Regions from separate parts of the Streptomyces sp. NPDC041122 genome, predicted to be linked through region 3. Evidence: riboswitches for the same ligand, from Rfam matches in the RefSeq annotation. Region 3 holds a riboswitch; each other region holds the start of a gene.

Region 1 (4,792 bases), on a different contig from region 3:
AACCACCTGCGGGGGCGGCTGCACCTGGACATGCCGCTGACCGAGCGGTTCACCGAGCAGCGGCGCCCCGAGGGCACGGACGGGCTCTTCGTGGCGTGGGAGACGCTCACGCACGCGGACAACCCGTGAACGGCGGTGTGCGGGGCGGTGGCGGGGAAGTGGTTCGACGCACCCCTCCGCATGGCGTAGTGTTGTGTTCACCGACGCGGGGTGGAGCAGCTCGGTAGCTCGCTGGGCTCATAACCCAGAGGTCGCAGGTTCAAATCCTGTCCCCGCTACTGAAGGCCCAGGGCCGGAAGCATCAGCTTCCGGCCCTGGGTTTTTTTCCGGTCCCCCACGGGTTTCGCCGCCCCCGTAACCCGGTCGGCCCGCACCGGCTCGCCTCCGCTCCCCACCGGGGGAACCCTGGGTGGAGCGCGGTGATGGGCGCGGAGTCGGCGGGAGACAAGCGGTGGGGCAGCGAGGCGGAACCGGCGACAGGGGTGCCACCGCGCACGAGCGGACGTTCGTCCGCGCGCTCCCCCTCCTGCTGCTCCTCGTCGGGGTCGTGTACGACGTCTCGACCCCGCCCGAGTTCACCGCGGCGCCCCTCTTCACGGCCGCCCCGCTGATCGCCGCCCCCTTCTACTCGCTCCTGAGCACCGTCCTGACCGGCGCCGCCGCCACCGCCGCCGTCCTCGTCCTGCACTTCGGGAACGTGGGCAGCAGCCATGTCGAGGCCGTCACCGAGGTGCTCACCGTGGTCACCGTCGCGGCCCTCGCGATCGTCATCAACCGCGTCGTGCGCCGCGGCAACGACCGGCTCGCCAACGCCCGTTCCATCGCCGAGACGACCCAGCGCGCCGTGCTGCCCGAGCCGGACCCGCGGATCGGCGGGCTCGACATCGCGGCACGGTACGAGGCGGCGCAGGCCGACGCCTTCATCGGGGGCGACCTGTACGCGGTGCAGGACACCCCGTACGGGGTCCGGCTCATCGTCGGCGACGTACGCGGCAAGGGCATGGGCGCCGTCGCCGCGGTCGCCGTCGTCATCGGGGCCTTCCGGGAGGCCGCCGAGCAGGAGACCACGCTGGAGGCCGTGGCGCAGCGCCTGGAGCGGGCCCTCGCCCGGGAGGGCACCCGGCGCGACGGCCTGGACGCCTTCGAGGGGTTCACCACCGCCGTCCTCGCCGAGATCCGGCATGCCGACGGCCGGGTGCGGCTGATCAACCGGGGTCACCCGTCCCCGCTGCTGCTGCGCGGCGACGGGCGGCTGTGCGTCATGTCGGCGAGCGAGCCCGCGCTGCCGCTCGGCATGGGTGAGCTGGGGATCTGGCCGGACCGGGCCGACGAGACCGACTTCCCGCCCGGCGCGACGCTGCTGTTCTACACGGACGGGCTGTCGGAGGCGCGGGACGCGGCGGGGGAGTTCTACGATCCGGCGACCCGGCTCGGCGGGCGGATCTTCCCGGGGCGCGGGGGCCCGCGGGCGCTGCTCGCCGCGCTCGCGGAGGAGGTGCGACGGCACACCGGGGGCGGGATGACGGACGACATGGCGCTCCTCGCGGTGCGCCGGCCGGTCGCCGGGGATCCGGATGTCACCACTGGTGACTGAAGTGCGCCGCTCCGCATGACATCTGACGTACTGTCAAGGGAATGTGAAATTCCGGTGCGGACCGAGGTGGGGTCGACTCGCCCCGTTCCGCCCCCGTGCGTCCCGGTACGTACAGCCGGTCGGCGTTAACGATCAACCGGAACAGCTTGGAATACCGACCCGCTGTCTATTAACGTTCGATAACGCAGCGCGGTCGTCCCAGCCGTCACTAGAGGCGGCTCCGCGCGCACGCGCCTAATCCCGCAAGGGAGCCGGGGAACCACTAACTTGGGGTGAATCGGACCTCTGCCGCCCATGCACGCATGCCTCGATCCCGTCATGCGCGCACGCGCCGGCAGATGCCCGTAGGAGACCTTCCTGCTCCGAACCCGTCAGCTAACCCGGTAGGCGAGAAGGAAGGAAAGGAGTGCGCCCCCGTGGCGTCCAACCGGCCTGCCCCCCAAGCCGTGTACCTACCGAATGACGACGACTTCGGCGTGTACGACGAGGACCAGTTCGAGGAGTGGAACCCCACCGAGGATTCCGTCCGGCCCGTCCGCGGCAGGCACCGTGTGCACAAGAAGGGCGGCGGCGGGCTCGCCCGCAGCTCCACCGTCCTCGGCGTGGGCGTCATCGCCGCCGTCGGCGCGGGCGGCATCGCCACCGCGCAGGACGGCAAGCCGCCGGTCTCCATATCGATGCCCGACCTGCCGGGCGTGGCCGCCGTCGCCGACTCGCTCCCCGAGGCCAAGTCCCTGCCGGGCGTGGGCTCGTTGCTGGCCGACGACTCCTCCGACACCACGACGGCCGCCGCCGCGTCCGCCCCGCTCACCGCCGCCGGCGTCAGTCCCGTCGACGCCGAGCAGGGCACCACCGACGCGGGCGAGGCGCTGCGCGCCCGCATCATGCGGCAGGCCGAGAACCAGCAGCACCAGGCGGACGCCGCCGTACGGACCGCGGCCGAGGACGCCGCCGTCAAGAAGGCCGCCGAAGAGGCCGCCGCGCAGCAGAAGGCCGCCGAGAAGAAGGCGGACGCCGAGGCCGCCGCCAAGAAGAAGAAGGCGGAGGAGGCCCGCAAGGCCAAGGCCGAGGCCGCGCGCCTGGCCAAGCTCGCCAAGAGCTACGCCATCCCGACCTCCTCGTACACCCTCACCTCGCACTTCGGCGACGCCGGCGCCATGTGGTCCTCCGGCCACCACACCGGCCTCGACTTCGCCGCGCCCACGGGCACCCCGCTCAAGGCCGTGCACACCGGCACCGTCAAGGAGGCCGGCTGGGCGGGCGCGTACGGGTACCGCACCGTGCTCGAACTCGAGGACGGTACGGAGATCTGGTACTGCCACCAGTCCTCGCTCAATGTCAGCGCGGGCCAGAAGGTCACCACCGGCGAGGTCATCGGCCGCGTCGGCGCGACCGGCAACGTCACCGGGCCGCACCTCCACCTGGAGGTCCACACGCCCGAAGGCACCGGGATCGACCCGCTCGGCTGGCTGCAGGGCAAGGGCCTGAACCCCTGAGGTCCGCGCCCGCGCGGTGCTGAGTTCCCTCCGCACTCCGGCGGTCCTGGCGGCATCCCCCCCGACGCCAGGGCCGCCGGTCCGGTGGTGCGTGCACGGAATTCCGCATCCGGTGGCCTTGTTGAGGAACACATGACTCATCTGCGTACGCTCGGCTCCTCCGACCTCGAGGTCTTCCCGCTCTCCCTGGGCGGCAACGTCTTCGGCTGGACCGCCGACCGGGCCGCCTCCTTCGCCGTCCTCGACGCCTACACCGCCGCGGGCGGCAACTTCATCGACACCGCCGACGTCTACTCGGCCTGGGTGGAGGGCAACAAGGGCGGTGAGTCCGAGACCCTCGTCGGCGAATGGCTGGCCGGACGCGGCAACCGCTCCGACGTCGTCATCGCCACCAAGGTCGGCGCCCACCCCGAGTTCAAGGGCCTCTCCCCGGCCACCGTCAAGGCCGGCATCGACGCCTCCCTGCGCCGCCTCGGCACCGACTACATCGACCTCTACTACACGCACTACGACGACCCGTCGGTCCCCGTGGAGGAGATCATCGGGACGCTCGACGGACTGGTGCGGGACGGCAAGGTGCGCGCCATCGCCGCCTCCAACATCACCCCCGAGCGGCTCCAGGAATCCCTCGACCTCTCCGACCGCGAGGGCCTCGCGCGCTACGTCGCGCTCCAGCCGCACTACAACCTCGTCTCCCGCGACACCTACGAGGGCCCGCTCCAGGAGGTCGCCTCGCGCTCCGGCCTCGCGGCCGTCCCCTACTACGCGCTCGCGTCCGGCTTCCTCACCGGCAAGTACCGTCCGGGCACGAAGGTGGAGAGCGCCCGCAGCGGCGGGGTCGCGCAGTACGTGGGCAGCGAGCGGGGCGAGCGCGTCCTGACCGCGCTCGACGAGATCGCCGAGGCGCACGGCGCGCAGGTCGCGACCGTGGCGCTCGCCTGGCTGGCCGCGCAGCCCACGGTGGCGGCGCCGATCGCCTCCGCGCGCACGGTCGAACAGCTGCCGGCGCTGCTCGCGGTGGCGGACCTGGAGCTGACGCCGGCGGAGATCGCGCGGCTGACGGCAGCGTCCGCCTAGGAGCGGTGGGCCTAGGAGCGGTAGGGGTTGTAGGGGCCGTACGTGGATCCCGCGTCGTACGTGGGGTGGCCGCTCGCCGCCGGCTGGGGCCGGGGGAGCGGCTGCCCGTACGGGGGGAATCCGTAGGGGGCGGGGCCGGGCGCCCCGTAGTGCGGGTGGCCGTACCCGCCGGAGGCCCCGTACGACCCGTACGACCCGTAGGGGCCGGGGGGCAGCGGACGGACCACCGGTGCCGTCGCCTGCGCCGCGTACGCGAGCGCGGGGCGGGCCGGCTCGCGCCGCTCCCAGAGCCTTTCGAGGAGTTCCCGCTCGCGCGCCACGAAGTCGGCCCCGGCCCGGCCGCGCCGGCCGCGGTGGCGCAGGAACGCCAGCGACGTCGCGTACATCTGGTACTCGGCGACCGTGCGGGCCGCCGCCTTCCCCCAGGTGTACGAGGCGTAGTCGCGGGCCAGCGCGCGGGCCCGCATCGAGCCCAGCGCGTACGGCTCGGGCGGGGTGAGCCAGCCCGCCGCCACATACGCGGGCAGCTCCGCGCGGATCGTGCGCAGCTCGCGCTGCCGGGTCCAGACGGCCAGCCACGTCAGCAGGCCGAACGCCGGGAGCATGAACGCCGCGTACACGGTGA
Region 2 (4,792 bases), on a different contig from region 3:
CCGAGGGCCTTCACGCCCGACCCGCCTCCATCTTCGTCCGCGCGGCCACGGCCGCCGGCGTCCCCGTGACGATCGCCAAGGCCGACGGCAACCCGGTCAACGCCGCCTCGATGCTCGCGGTGCTCGGCCTGGGCGCCCAGGGCGGCGAGGAGATCGTGCTCGCCTCCGACGCCGAGGGTGCCGACGCCGCCCTCGACCGGCTGGCGAAGCTCGTCTCGGAGGGGCTCGAGGAGCTTCCGGAGACGGTCTAGGACGCGTTCCTGAAAATCGTTGAAGGGGTCACCCGGAATTTTCCGGGTGACCCCTTCAACGTTTTCACGGCGCACACCGAAAAACAGGGCCCAGAATTCCCGCATTTTCGCGCGGCCCCCTCTTTCCATAAGGTCCCTCTGTTTATACGGCTCCTCCGTTAATTCCGGAGGCTCACCGTGTTGACGGCATGTTGCGGATCCCTCACACCGTCGCGCTCCGCCCGCCGTGCGGGACGCAGCCGTTGGGCGGCCGCCGTCCGCTCGGCGTGCGCGGCGGCGAGCGCCCTGGCCCGCCCCGCGTCCTTGCGGGCCACCGCGTCGAGGATCGCGGCGTGCTCGGACCACGCCTCGGCCGGCGCCGCCGGGGACTCCACCACGTACATCCAGGCGACCTTGTGGCGCAGCTGGGTGAGCAGCGCGCCGAGGCCGGGGCTGGCGGACGCCTGGGCGAGCGTCTCGTGGAACCAGCCGCCCAGGGACCGCAGATCCTCCCCCAGGCCGCTCCTGGCGCGCTCCTGGCCCAGCCGGACGAGTCCGCGCAGGACCTTCAGGTGCGCGTCGTCGCGGCGCTGTGCGGCGCGCGCCGCGGCGAGCGGTTCGAGCAGCGTCCGCATCTCCAGGAGGTCCGCCGCCTCCTGCTCCGTCGGTTCCGCGACGCACGCGCCCGCGTGCCTGCGCGTGACGACGAAACCCTCGGCCTCCAGGGTGCGCAGCGCCTCGCGCACGGGGACGCGCGAGACGCCGTAGCGGCGCGCGAGGAGTTCCTCGGTGAGCCGGCCGCCCCTCACGTGGACTCCGGCGACGATGTCGTCCCGGATGGCCGTGCTGACCGAGTGCGCCGGAATGCGCGTGACCGGACCTCCACCCACTGACCGGACCTCCATTGAATTCCCCGCGCCGCGCGGTCGGCCGACGCTCGTCCGGTGACTCTATTGCAGAGCTCCGCAATTTCCGATGGCGTCCGGGAATTCATGGATATCTTTTGGCCAATACGGGACGGGGGCCGACACAGCCGCACGCGAAAGCCCCGGCTCACCAGGAGCCGGGGCTTTCGAAGCGATGCTGCGGAAATCCGCGTCCGTCAGACGTTGACGCCGTGTCCGCGCAGGTACGCGATGGGGTCGATGTCCGAGCCGTAGTCCGGGCCGGTACGGGCCTCGAAGTGCAGGTGCGGGCCGCTGGCGTTTCCGGTGGCGCCGGAGATGCCTATCTGCTGGCCCGGGGTGACCGTCTGGCCGACGGAGACACCGAGGGAGGACATGTGGCCGTACTGGGTGTACGTGCCGTCGTTCATCTTGATGACCACGTTGTTGCCGTAGGCGCCGCCCCAGCCGGCCTCGACGACGGTGCCGGAGCCGACCGCGTGGACGGAGGTGCCGGACGCGGCGTGGAAGTCGATGCCGGTGTGGCTACCGGAGGACCACATGGCGCCGCCGGTCTGGTAGCCCGTGGAGACGTACGAGCCGGAGATCGGGGAGACGTAGCTGTTCAGGCGCTTGCGCTCGGCCGCGCGGGCGGCGCGCTCCTTGGCCTCGCGCTCCTTCTCGGCCTTCGCCTTGGCCTCGGCCTCGGCCTTGCGCTTCTCCTCGGCGGCCTTCTTCTTGGCGGCCTCTTCGGCCTTCCGGGCGGCAGCGGCGTCGTCGGCGGCCTGGCGCTGGGCGGCGGCCTGCGCGTCGACGCTCTCGGCGAGCGTGTCGCCGACGGAGATGGCCTGGGTGAAGCCGGTGTGCTCGAGGGCCGCGTCATCGGCGGCGGCGAGCGCCGGACCGGCGAGGCCTCCGATGACACCGGTGGTGGTGAGCGCTGCGACGCCCGCGACGTTCGCGGTGGTACGCGTGAGGCGGCTCGGACGACGGTGCTTCCCGGTGGCACGGGTGAACGCCATGAAGCGGCTGATCCTTTCCTTCCTTCTCGCCTACCGGGTTAGCTGACGGGTTCGGAGCAGGAAGGTCTCCTACGGGTCCCTCGCCTCACGGCAAGGTGCCCGATTCACCCCAAGGGACGTGTGGGTCCCCGGCTCCCCTGGCTCGCGCCGTACGGGGACTCGGCGATGACTGTCCGGTGCCGCGGGTGCGGCTTACTGCGCGACGAACAGCCGGACCGACGCTAAACGGCCGCACTTTCAATCGACAAACAGAACGCGACTTTTGTAGCGCACGCCACAGGGCAGACGGGCAACCTCCATATGAATTCGGACATATGAGGACCCCGGCGCCCTAAGCGGTCACCGGGGTCCTGACATGTCCGGCCTGACGGTCACTCAGCCGGTGACCACCGTCACATCGCCGATCCCGAGGGCCCTGACGGGCTCCTCGATCTGCGCGGCGTCCCCGACGAGGACCGTCACCAGACGGTCCTCCGGGAAGGCGTTCACGACGGCCGCGGTGGCCTCCACGGTGCCGGTGGCAGCCAGCTGCCGGTACAGCTGCGCCTGGAAGTCGTCCGGCAGGTTCTGCTCGACCTGGTCGGCGAGGGTGGCCGCCACGGAGGCCGCCATCTCGTACTTGAGCGGGGCGACGCCCACCAGGTTCTGCACGGCGACGTCGCGCTCGGCGTCGGTGAGCCCGTCGGCGGCGAGGGTGCGCAGCACCTTCCAGAGGTCGTCGAGCGCCGGGCCGGTGTTCGGGGTGTCCACGGAGCCGCTGATGGCGAGCATCGCGGCGCCCGTGCCGTCCGGCGCCGAACGCAGCACCTGGCCGAACGCCCGTACGCCGTAGGTGTATCCCTTCTCCTCCCGCAGGACGCGGTCCAGACGGGAGGTGAGGGTGCCGCCCAGGCAGTACGTGCCGAGCACCTGGGCGGGCCAGACGCGGTCGTGCCGGTCGGGGCCGATGCGGCCGATCAGCAGCTGCGTCTGGACCGCTCCGGGGCGGTCCACGATGACGACGCGGCCGCGGTCGTCGGCGGTCACCGGCGGCACCGGGCGCGGCTCGCCCGCGGAGCCGGTCCAGGCGCCGACGGTGTCCGCGAGGACGGCGTCCAGGTCGGTGCCGGTCAGGTCGCCGACCACGACGAGGGTGGCCGTGGCGGGCCGGACGTGCTTCTCGTAGAAGGCCCGCACCGCCGCCGAGTCGATGGCGGTGACCGTCTCCTCGGTGCCCTGGCGCGGCCGGGACATGCGCGAGGTCGCCGGGAAGAGCTGCCGGGAGAGCTCCTTGGCGGCGCGCCGCGCGGGGTTGGCGGCCTCGTGCGGGATCTCGTCCAGGCGATTGCGTACGAGCCGTTCGATCTCGCTGTCGGCGAAGGCCGGGGCCCGCAGCGCGTCGGCGAGCAGGCCGAGCGCCTTGGGGAGCCGGGAGACCGGGACCTCCAGGGAGACGCGCACTCCGGGGTGGTCGGCGTGCGCGTCGAGGGTCGCGCCACAGCGGTCGAGCTCGGCGGCGAACTCCTCGGCGGAGTGCTTGTCGGTGCCCTCGTTGAAGGCCCTCGCCATGATCGTGGCGACGCCGTCGAGGCCCTCGGGCTCGGCGTCCAGGGGCGCTTCGAGGTGGATCTCCACGGCCACGACCTGCTGGCCGGGGCGGTGGCAGCGCAGGACGGTGAGGCCGTTGGGCAGGGTGCCGCGCCGGGGGGCGGGGAAGGCCCAGGGCTTGGCCGTGCCCGCCTGGGGCTGGGGGTGGAACTGCATGGTCGCGGCCTCGGTCACTTCGCCGCCTCCTCTTCTTCCTCGTCGTCCTCGTCCGCGTCGGCCGGGGTCGTCGGCTCGTACACGAGCACCGCGCGGTTGTCCGGGCGCAGGCGGGCCTTGGCGACCTCCTGGACCTCCTCGGCGGTGACGTCGAGGACGCGCTGCACGGCGGTGAGGGCGAGCTGCGGGTCACCGAACAGGACGGCGTACCGGCAGAGTTCGTCGGCGCGGCCCGCGACCGTGCCGAGCCGGTCGAGCCACTCGCGCTCCAACTGTGCCTGGGCGCGCTCCATCTCCTCCGCAGTGGGGCCTTCCGCGGCGAAGCGGGCGAGCTCCTCGTCGACGGCGGCCTCGATGACGGGCACCTCGACGTCACCGGACGTCTTCACGTCCAGCCAGCCGAGCGACGGCGCGCCGGCGAGCCGCAGCAGGCCGAAGCCGGCGGCGACCGCGGTGCGGTCCCTGCGCACCAGGCGGTTGTAGAGCCGGGAGGACTCGCCGCTGCCGAGGACGGTGAGGGCGATGTCGGCCGCGTCGCACGCGCGCGTGCCGTCCTCGGGGAGGCGGTAGGCGGCCATCAGGGCACGGGCCGGCACCTCCTCCTCGATGACCTCGCGCAGCTCCTCGCCGATGCGCTCCGGCAGGGAGCCGTCGCGCGGCGGCTGCTTGCCGTCGTGGCCCGGGATCGAGCCGAAGTACTTCTCCACCCAGGCGAGCGTCTGCTCCGGGTCGATGTCCCCGACGACCGACAGGACGGCGTTGTTCGGCGCGTAGAACGTACGGAAGAACGCGCGGGCGTCCTCCAGAGTGGCCGCGTCCAGGTCGGCCATGGAGCCGATCGGCGTGTGGTGGTACGGGTGGCCCTCGGGGTACGACATGGCCGTCAGCCGTTCGAAGGCGGTGCCGTACGGGA
Region 3 (4,792 bases):
AAGATCGAGAAGCCGCTGTTCGGCGCGGTCGGCCTGTTGACGGTGGCGAACATCTTCATCGCCGTGCTCTGGACCTGACACGCCGTGCTCCGGACCTGACGCGGTGCGCCGGACCTGAGCGCCGGCCTCCCGGCCGGCACGTACGCGAACGTGTGGCCCGCATCCCCCCGGGATGCGGGCCACACGCGCGTGGGGGTGCGGTTACGCGGGACGCACCACACTGTGGATCGGCATGTAGTAGATCGACTCGACGCGGACGTTCGCGCCCGGCTTCGGGGCGTGGATCATCTTGCCGTTGCCGATGTAGATCCCGACGTGGCTGATGTCGTCGTAGAAGAACACCAGGTCACCGGGTGCGGCGTCGGCGGTCTTGACGGTCGTGCCGACCTTCGCCTGGTCCCATGTGGTGCGGGGCAGGGAGATCCCCGCGGCCTTCCAGGCGTCCTGGGTGAGGCCGGAGCAGTCGTAGGAGTCGGGGCCGGTGGCACCCCACACGTACGGCTTGCCGATCTGTGCCTCCGCGAAGTCGATGACCTTCGCGGCCTTCGTGGCGTAGCCGCCGTCCGTACTCCCGGATCCCGTACCGGACCCTGTACCGGCCCCCGAGCCCGCGCCGGTGCCTGACCCCGATCCGGAACCGGAGCCGGAGTCGCCGTTCTCCCGCTCCTTCTCCCGCTGCGCGGCCTCCTCCGCCTTGCGCTTGCGCTCCGCCTCGGCGGCCTGCTCGCGGGCCAGCTTCTCGGCCTTGCGCTTGGCCTCCTGCTTCTTCTTCCGCTCGATCTCCGCCAGCCGCGCCTTCTCCTGGGCGGTGAGCTTCGAGAGGAGCTCGCGCGCGTCGCCCAGCTTCCGCTGGACGGTCTGCTTGCTCGTCTTGAGGTCGTCCCGCGCGTCGCTGAGCGTCTTGAGGCTCGTCGCGGCCTGGGTGCGCTGCTTGGTCGCCGAGGCCTGTTCCGCCTCGTACGCGTCGACCGCCTTCTTCTGGCGCGTGGTCAGCCGGTCCGCCAGGTGGTTCTGGTCAAAGTAGCCCTGTGGGTCATCGGCGAGCATCATCGTCGCCGTCTCGGAGACGGCACCGGTGCGGTACTGCGCGGCGGCGAACGCGCCGAGCTCCTTGCGGGCGTCGTTCAGCTTGTCGGCGCGCGCGGCCACGTCGTCGAGCAGACGGTCGGCCTTCTTGCGCTGCTTGTCGGTGCGCTCCTTGGCGGCGTTGTACTTCTGGGTGGCCACCCCGGCCTGCTGGTAGAGCTCGTCGACCTTCTTCTGGACCTCTTCGAGGCTGGGCTTCGCCGGTGTGGAGGGCGCTGCCTGCGCGCTCTGCGACAGGAGGGCGACGGAGGTGAGGGCGGCCGTCGTGATGCCGAGGGCGGGGGTCGTGCGGAGTGCGGATGACCGGGTCCGCGGCTTGCGGTGCGACGCCAAGGGAGGCGACTCCTTCCGTAGACCGCCTACCGGGTTAGCTGTCGGGTTCGGGCGGGTGGTCCGGAAGGTTGCCCTACGGTCCCGTACTGCGTACGGGACCGATTCACCCCAAGTTCTCGGTGGGTCCCCGGCTCCGAACATGTCGGACTCGGCGGGGGCCACCCGTTCCCGGCGGGGTTCGCCGGTGGGGGACGAGCGGCCCGCGCAGCACGCTAGCCAATTCGTGTGGCCCGTGTGAAGGTTGATGTTCGTTATGCCCGATACATTTTCGTTACTTTTCGAGGGGCCCGGCGCGAGCGCCGGAATGATGCGCACCGGCAAATGCGGACTGTGATCGTCCGCGGGCGGGGGGTAGCCGGGCGGGCGGCCGGACGTGAGGTGACCGGAACCCGCAGCGGGTTGTCAGTGGGGCCGCCTAGACTCGGGAGGCGATGAGCAGCCTCTTTGATGACAGCTTCCTGGCGGACCTGCAGCCTTCCCGGGCCGCGGACGAAGCGCCCCCGCCGCCGCCCGAGGACAGCACTCCGGAGCCCATTCCGGACGACCTGTTCAACGGGAAGTTCGACGCGCCCATGACTCGGGAGACGCACTACCGCGACGGTGCCCCCCGCCCGGTCATCGACCCGGCGTCGCTCCTGGACGGGCTGAACGAGAACCAGCGCGCGGCCGTCGTGCACGCCGGCTCCCCGCTGCTCATCGTCGCCGGCGCCGGCTCCGGCAAGACCCGCGTGCTGACCCACCGCATCGCGTACCTGCTCGCCGAGCGCGGTGCGCACCCCGGCCAGATCCTCGCGATCACCTTCACGAACAAGGCCGCGGGCGAGATGAAGGAGCGCGTCGAGCAGCTCGTGGGCCCGCGGGCGAACGCCATGTGGGTGTCGACCTTCCACAGCGCCTGCGTCCGCATCCTGCGCCGCGAGTACAAGAAGCTGGGCTTCACCTCCTCCTTCTCGATCTACGACGCCGCGGACTCCAAGCGCCTGATGGCCCTGGTCTGCCGTGACCTGGATCTCGATCCGAAGAAGTTCCCGCCGAAGTCCTTCAGCGCCAAGATCTCCAACCTGAAGAACGAGCTGATCGACGAGGAGGACTTCGCGGGCCAGGCGGCCGACGGCTTCGAGAAGACCCTCGCCCAGGCCTACGCGATGTACCAGTCGCGCCTCCGCGAGGCGAACGCGCTGGACTTCGACGACCTGATCATGACGACGGTCCACCTGCTCCGCGCCTTCCCGGACGTCGCCGAGCACTACCGCCGCCGCTTCCGGCACGTCATGGTCGACGAGTACCAGGACACCAACCACGCGCAGTACGCGCTGGTGCGCGAGCTGGTCGGCCCCTCCGGAGGCGAGGGCGACGACCCCGCCGAGCTGTGTGTGGTGGGCGACGCCGACCAGTCGATCTACGCCTTCCGCGGCGCCACGATCCGCAACATCCTCCAGTTCGAGGAGGACTACACCGACGCGACGACGATCCTCCTGGAGCAGAACTACCGCTCCACGCAGACGATCCTCACCGCCGCGAACGCCGTCATCGAGCGGAACGAAAGCCGCCGCCCGAAGAACCTCTGGACCAACCAGGGCGCGGGCGCGCGCATCACCGGGTACGTCGCGGACACCGAGCACGACGAGGCGCAGTTCGTCGCCGACGAGATCGACCGCCTCACGGACGCGGGCGACGCGAAGGCCGGCGACGTGGCGATCTTCTACCGGACGAACGCCCAGTCCCGTGTCTTCGAAGAGATCTTCATCCGCGTCGGCCTGCCCTACAAGGTCGTCGGCGGCGTCCGCTTCTACGAGCGCAAGGAGGTCCGCGATGTGCTGGCCTACCTGCGTGTTCTCGCCAACCCCGAGGACGCGGTCCCGCTGCGCCGCATCCTCAACGTGCCCAAGCGAGGCATCGGCGACCGCGCGGAGGCGATGATCGACGCGCTCTCGCAGCGCGAGAAGATCTCCTTCCCGCAGGCGCTGCGCCGCGTCGACGAGGCGTACGGCATGGCGGCCCGTTCGGTCAACGCCGTCAAGCGGTTCAACACGCTCATGGAGGAGCTGCGGACGATCGTCGAGTCCGGCGCGGGCCCGGCCGTCGTCCTGGAAGCCGTCCTTGAACGCACCGGCTACCTCGCCGAGTTGCAGGCCTCGACCGACCCGCAGGACGAGACGCGCATCGAGAACCTCCAGGAACTCGCCGCGGTGGCCCTGGAGTTCGAGCAGGACAACAACCAGGCGGGGGAGCAGGACGACGGCCAGGCGGAGGGCGAAGGCCCGACGGCAGGTGAAGGCCCGGCGGAAGGCGGCCAGGCCGAGGGGGACGAGGGGGCCGCCGCTCCGGCCGGGACCCTCTCCGACTTCCTGGAGCGCGTCGCCCTGGTCGCCGACTCCGACCAGATCCCCGACGAGGAGGACGACGGCTCCGGAGTCATCACCCTGATGACGCTGCACACCGCAAAGGGCCTGGAGTTCCCCGTGGTCTTCCTGACCGGCATGGAGGACGGCGTGTTCCCGCACATGCGCTCCCTCGGGCAGGTCAAGGAGCTGGAGGAGGAGCGCCGTCTCGCGTACGTGGGCATCACGCGCGCGCGGGAACGGCTCTATCTGACGCGGTCCTCGATGCGCAGCGCCTGGGGCCAGCCGTCGTACAACCCGCCCTCGCGCTTCCTCGAGGAGATCCCGGACACCCATCTGGACTGGAAGCGGACGGGCTCCGTCGGCGCCCCGGCGTCGTCCGGTTCCGGCGGATCGGGACCGGCCGGGGGCATCGCCTCGTCGCTGTCGTCCGCGCGCTCGCGCGCCGGCGGCGCCCAGGGCTTCGCCACGCGCCGCGCCACGGAGAAGCCGGTGGTCGCCCTGGCCGTCGGCGACCGGGTCACACACGACCAGTTCGGCCTCGGCACGGTGGTCGGAGTGAAGGGCACGGGGGCGAACGCGGAGGCGACGGTCGACTTCGGCGAGCCCAAGCCGAAGCGGCTGCTGCTGCGGTACGCACCGGTCGAGAAGCTGTAGCGCGCGCCCGCGCGGGTGAGGGTGCGCGGGCGAGGGTGCTTCGTGGCCGTGGCGGGATCGCCGCGGCGGCCACCGGAGTTACGTCGGGTCGAGGTCGTGGCTGCGCAGCCACGGCAGCGGGTCGATCGCCGAGCCGCCGCCGGGGCGCACCTCGAAGTGCAGGTGCGGGCCGGTGGAGTTGCCGGAGTTACCGGAGAAGGCGATGACCTGGCCGGCCTTGACCGGGCCGGAGGAGATCTTGTGCGAGGAGAGGTGGCAGTACCACGTCTCCGTGCCGTCCTTCGCGGTCACGATCGCCATGTTGCCGTAGGCGCTGTTCCACTTCGTGGAGACGGTGCCGTCGGTCGCGGCGCTCACCTCGGTGCCGTACGACA
Region 4 (4,792 bases), on a different contig from region 3:
CGGCCGCGTCGTCGAGGATCTCCTCGATGCGGAGCAGCTGGTTGTACTTGGCGACGCGCTCGGAGCGGGCCGGGGCGCCGGTCTTGATCTGGCCGCAGTTGGTGGCGACGGCCAGGTCGGCGATGGTGACGTCCTCGGTCTCGCCGGAGCGGTGGGACATCATGCACTTGAAGCCGTTGCGCTGGGCCATCTCGACGGCGTCCAGGGTCTCGGTCAGCGAGCCGATCTGGTTGACCTTGACGAGCAGGGCGTTGGCCGAGTTCTCCTCGATGCCGCGGGCCAGGCGCTCGGGGTTGGTGACGAACAGGTCGTCGCCGACGAGCTGCACCTTGTCGCCGAGCTTCTCGGTGATGGTGTTCCAACCGGCCCAGTCGTCCTCGAACAGCGGGTCCTCGATGGAGACCAGCGGGTACGAGGCGACGAGCTCCGCGTAGTACTCGGTCATCTCGGCGGCCGAGCGGGACTTGCCCTCGAACTCGTAGGAGCCGTCCTTGTAGAACTCGGACGCGGCGACGTCGAGCGCCAGCGCGACCTGCTCGCCCGGGACGTAACCGGCCTGCTTGATGGCCTCCAGGATGAGGTCGAGCGCGGCGCGGTTGGAGTCCAGGTTCGGGGCGAAGCCGCCCTCGTCGCCCAGGCCCGTGGAGAGGCCCTTGTCCTTCAGGACCTTCTTGAGGGTGTGGTAGACCTCGGTGCCCCAGCGCAGCGCCTCGGAGAACGACTCGGCGCCGATCGGCGCGATCATGAACTCCTGGATGTCGACGTTGGAGTCGGCGTGCGACCCGCCGTTCAGGATGTTCATCATCGGGACGGGCAGCAGGTGCGCGTTCGGGCCGCCGAGGTAGCGGAACAGCGGCAGGTCGCTGGCCTCGGAGGCGGCGTGCGCGACGGCGAGCGAGACGCCGAGGATGGCGTTGGCGCCGAGCGAGCCCTTGTTGTCGGTGGCGTCCAGGTCGAACATGGCCTGGTCGATCAGGCGCTGCTCGGTGGCGTCGTAGCCGACGAGCTCCGGGCCGATCTGCTCGATGACGGCGAGGACGGCCTTCTCGACACCCTTGCCCTGGTAACGGTTGGGGTCACCGTCACGGAGTTCGATGGCCTCGAAGGCACCGGTGGAGGCACCGGACGGAACGGCGGCACGACCGGTGCTGCCGTCGTCGAGGCCGACCTCGACCTCGACCGTGGGGTTGCCTCGGGAGTCCAGGATTTCCCGGGCTACGACGACGTCGATGGACGGCACGAGCATCTCCTTCTGGGATGTGACGCGTTTACGCGGGCCGCTTCGGCCCCTGCGTCTCCTGAGCCTAACCGGCTCCGGGGCTTCAGCCAGCCGACCGCCCGTCCCGTGGGACGGACAAGAGCCGAAATCCCCGGGAAACAGGACGGAAGACCGCGTTTCTACTCGCTGGTAGCGAACACGGCGGGGGCGTGCGGCGGTGGTACGGGACGTGGATCCGGGGGCGGACATGGCCCCGCCCCGGTGCGTACGGGGGATACGCGCACCGGGGCGGGGAGCCCGTGGGGACGGGGTGGCCGCACCTCCGCCGAGGCACGGCCGGGTGGGACCGGAGGGTCAGCTGAGGTGCAGCTGCTGGCCCGGGTAGATGAAGTCGGCGTCGTCGATGATGTCGCCGTTGAGCTTGTAGACCTTCTGCCAGCCGCCCTTGACGTGGTGCGACTGGGCGATCTTGGAGAGGGTGTCGCCGGTCGCGACCTTGTACTCGCCGTCGCCCTTCTTGACCGTCTTGCCGGTCGGGGTCTCGACGGTCTTCTTGGACTCGGTCTGCGGCGTGGGCTGCGGCTTCGGCGCGGCCTGCTGCTGCTCCGGAGCGGCCTGCTGCTGCGTCTGCTGCGGCTGCGGCTTCTCCTGCTGCTGCGGGGCCTGCTCCTGCTGGCCGCCACCGCTGCTGGGGGAGGCGCCCGAGAGGCCGACACCGCAGGACGGCCAGGCACCCTTGCCCTGGCCGGCGAGGACCTTCTCGCCGATCTCGATCTGCTGGGCCTTGGAGGCCTTGTCGGCGGACGGCGCGTACTTGGTGCCGCCGTACGCGGCCCAGGTGGACGGCGAGAACTGCAGACCGCCCTGGAAGCCGTTGCCGGTGTTGATGGACCAGTTGCCGCCCGACTCGCACTGGGCGACGGCGTCCCACTCGGAGGTGGTGGCGGCGGAGGCCGAGCCGGCCGCCATCAGCGGAGCGGCGACGGCGGCACCGGTCACACCGACGAGCGTGGCGACACGCGTGGCCTTGGACGGACGACGGTGCTTGCCCTTGCTGGAAAGCAGCATGAGTTGATCCCCTACACCGACGCCTGCGAGGTGAGCTGTCGGGTTCGGGCCGATGTGGTTGCCCGGTCGCACTCCTTGAGCGCGACTTCACCCCTAGCCGTTCCCGTCCGTCTCGCGGCGCTCAGCCTCTCGGCTGCCCCACCCCTCAACGGACGGACCCGGCACAAACCTTGGGTCCCCCGCTCCTGCCGACGGCGCTCTTGAGCGACGACTGTTCCCGTCCGGCCGTTGGCAGGATTCGGCGTACCGACCGGCGGGGCTCACCAGTGGCGAGCGGTGACGACGGTAATCACGTCTTCCACACAATTTCAAAGACGATCAGGGCTTCTGAGACCCATGTCTCACTTGCGCCAAAGCAGACATACGACGCGAAGACCCCGCCCGACTCTTCGTCAACTACCGTTACTTTTCGCCCAGATCGAGGCTCTGACCGGGCAGGATGAGGTCCGGGTCGCCGCCGACGGTCTTCTTGTTCCCGGCGTAGAGCTCGTGCCAGCCGCCCGCCACGTCGAGGTCGTCGGCGATGCGCGAGAGGTTGTCCCCGGAGCGCACCGTGTACGACCCGTCGGCGACGGCACCGTCGCGGTCGGCGCCGCGCGAGGCGTGCCGGCCGGGACGGTCGCCGCCGGCCCGCTCGCTCGCGTCGGCGTCGCCGCGGTGGCGGCCCGCCGAGGCGCCGTCCGAGCCCTCGGCGGGCGCGGTCGACCCCGCGGAGCCGGGCGAAGAGGGGTCCTGCGGGCCGGACTTGCCGTCGGCGTCCGCGTCATCCGCGTCCGCCGCGCCGCCCTTGCCGTCCTTTTCGCCGGACTCGTCGTGATTCTTGTCTCGTGCGCCGTCGGCGGAGCCGGGCGTGTCGGAGTCGGCTGACGGTTCGCCGGCGTCCGTGGACGGGTCGGCCTTCTCGCCCTCGTCCTCGTCCGTGCCCTTGTTCTTGTCCGCGGAGTCCTTGGCGGCGTCGTCCGCACCCTTGGCGTCCCCGGAGTCCTTCGCGCCGTCGGCCTTGCCGCTCCCGGTCGAGCCGGTGGAGCCGGACGAGTCGTCCGGGGCCTGCGGAAGAGGGGCTCCGGGGTCGACGTCGGCCGCGGCGCCGCCGTCGGTGAGTCCGGCGATCGGGGCGCAGCTCGGCCAGGCGTCGGTGCCCTTGGCGTCGAGGACCTTCTCGGCGACGGCGATCTGCTGGGACTTGGAGGCCTGGTCGGGGCTGGGCGCGAACTCGAGGCCGCCGTAGGCCTCCCATCTCTCCTGGGAGAGCTGGAGCCCTCCGTAGTAACCGTTGCCCGGATTCGCGCTCCACGCGCCGCCGCTCTCGCACTGGGCGAGCTTGTCCCACGTGGCGGTGTCGGCCGCGCTCGCGCTGGTGGCGGCGAGCAGCGGGATGGCGATGGCTGATCCGGTGACGCCTGCCGCGACGACGAGTGCCGGGGCCTGGCGGGGGCGTCGGTGACGACCATGGCCGGAGAGCATGCGGGTGCCTTTCAGGAGACTGCAGCGACAACTGGGGCGCCCGGGGGCGCTCAAGTCGTCGTGAACGTAGCCGCAGTCGAACGCTTGTCACAAGTCGATGCAGCGGAGATCACGTGAACATCACAGTCCTGACGACCCGTCAGTCCCGGCCCCGGGGCTGTGCGTCCGTGAACTCCACCGGCAGCGTGCGCAGTCCCCGCATGATCAGTCCGCCACGCCACCGCAAATCGGCGGGATCCGCCGCGAGTTGCAGGTCGGGAAGGCGCCGGAGCAGTGTCGCGAGGGCGGTCCGGCCCTCCAGGCGGGCCAGGGGTGCGCCGAGGCAGTAGTGGATGCCGTGGCCGTATCCGAGGTGCTGATTGTCACGGCGGGAGAGGTCCAGGGTGTCGGCCCGGTCGAAGCGGCGGGGGTCGCGGTCCGCGGCGGCGAGGACGACGAGCACGGGGTCGCCGGCGGCGATGTCCCGGCCGCCGATGCTGAGCGCCTCGGTCGCGAACCGCCAGGTGGCGAGCTCGACGGGACCGTCGTAGCGCAGCAGTTCCTCGACGCCGGTCTCCAGGAGCCCGGTGTCGCCGTCGGCGAGCGCCCGTTGCAGCCGCTCGCGCTGCTCAGGGTGGGTGAGGAGCGCGTACAGGCCGTTGCCGATGAGGTTGACGGTGGTCTCGAAGCCGGCGAAGAGCAGGATGAAGGCCATCGCGGCGGCCTCGTTCTCGGTGAGGTGCTCGCCGTGGTCGGAGGCCTTGATGAGGCCGGAGATGAGGTCGTCGCCGGGGTCGAGGCGCTTGCGGTGGATGAGCTCGGCGAGATAGCCGCGCATCTTCTTCACGGACCGGGCCACTCCGCCGCGGGGCCCGCCGCCGTGCCGGATCATCATGCCCGCCCAGTCGCGGAAGTCGTCCTGGTCCTCGCGGGGGACGCCGAGCAGGTCGCAGATGGCGTGGATGGGGAGCGGGAAGGCGAACTCGTGGATGAGGTCGGCCTCGCCGCCGGGGCCGCCGCCCTTGGCGATGATCGTGTCGATGAGCTGGTCCGTCAGCTCCT

Evidence for each region. A riboswitch is a leader RNA that binds a small molecule or an ion and turns the genes downstream of it on or off. The one in region 3 is predicted to bind cyclic di-AMP.
Region 1: linked by a shared signal. The riboswitch ahead of ACZ6B8_RS12385 (M23 family metallopeptidase) and the one ahead of ACZ6B8_RS04910 (C40 family peptidase) in region 3 are both predicted to bind cyclic di-AMP.
Region 2: linked by a shared signal. The riboswitch ahead of ACZ6B8_RS07005 (M23 family metallopeptidase) and the one ahead of ACZ6B8_RS04910 (C40 family peptidase) in region 3 are both predicted to bind cyclic di-AMP.
Region 4: linked by a shared signal. The riboswitch ahead of ACZ6B8_RS32615 (transglycosylase family protein) and the one ahead of ACZ6B8_RS04910 (C40 family peptidase) in region 3 are both predicted to bind cyclic di-AMP.

The regions. Positions count from the first base shown of each region.
Region 1 covers NZ_JBVIYQ010000003.1:30,783-35,574, reverse strand. The annotation lists gene ACZ6B8_RS12400 (alginate lyase family protein) at 1-129, shown strand, start outside; tRNA gene ACZ6B8_RS12395 (tRNA-Met) at 205-278, shown strand; gene ACZ6B8_RS12390 (PP2C family protein-serine/threonine phosphatase) at 452-1,594, shown strand; cyclic di-AMP (ydaO/yuaA leader) riboswitch at 1,816-1,999, shown strand; gene ACZ6B8_RS12385 (M23 family metallopeptidase) at 2,011-3,090, shown strand; gene ACZ6B8_RS12380 (aldo/keto reductase) at 3,223-4,167, shown strand; gene ACZ6B8_RS12375 (PrsW family intramembrane metalloprotease) at 4,179-4,792, opposite strand, start outside.
Region 2 covers NZ_JBVIYQ010000002.1:150,515-155,306, reverse strand. The annotation lists gene ACZ6B8_RS07015 (HPr family phosphocarrier protein) at 1-251, shown strand, start outside; gene ACZ6B8_RS07010 (GntR family transcriptional regulator) at 410-1,120, opposite strand; gene ACZ6B8_RS07005 (M23 family metallopeptidase) at 1,333-2,136, opposite strand; cyclic di-AMP (ydaO/yuaA leader) riboswitch at 2,150-2,311, opposite strand; gene ACZ6B8_RS07000 (M16 family metallopeptidase) at 2,512-3,897, opposite strand; gene ACZ6B8_RS06995 (M16 family metallopeptidase) at 3,894-4,792, opposite strand, start outside.
Region 3 covers NZ_JBVIYQ010000001.1:1,128,160-1,132,951, reverse strand. The annotation lists gene ACZ6B8_RS04915 (hypothetical protein) at 1-78, shown strand, start outside; gene ACZ6B8_RS04910 (C40 family peptidase) at 202-1,419, opposite strand; cyclic di-AMP (ydaO/yuaA leader) riboswitch at 1,428-1,583, opposite strand; gene ACZ6B8_RS04905 (ATP-dependent DNA helicase) at 1,851-4,418, shown strand; gene ACZ6B8_RS04900 (M23 family metallopeptidase) at 4,497-4,792, opposite strand, start outside.
Region 4 covers NZ_JBVIYQ010000010.1:332,816-337,607, reverse strand. The annotation lists gene eno (phosphopyruvate hydratase) at 1-1,240, opposite strand, end outside; gene ACZ6B8_RS32615 (transglycosylase family protein) at 1,574-2,287, opposite strand; cyclic di-AMP (ydaO/yuaA leader) riboswitch at 2,292-2,461, opposite strand; gene ACZ6B8_RS32610 (transglycosylase family protein) at 2,690-3,751, opposite strand; gene ACZ6B8_RS32605 (cytochrome P450 family protein) at 3,891-4,792, opposite strand, start outside.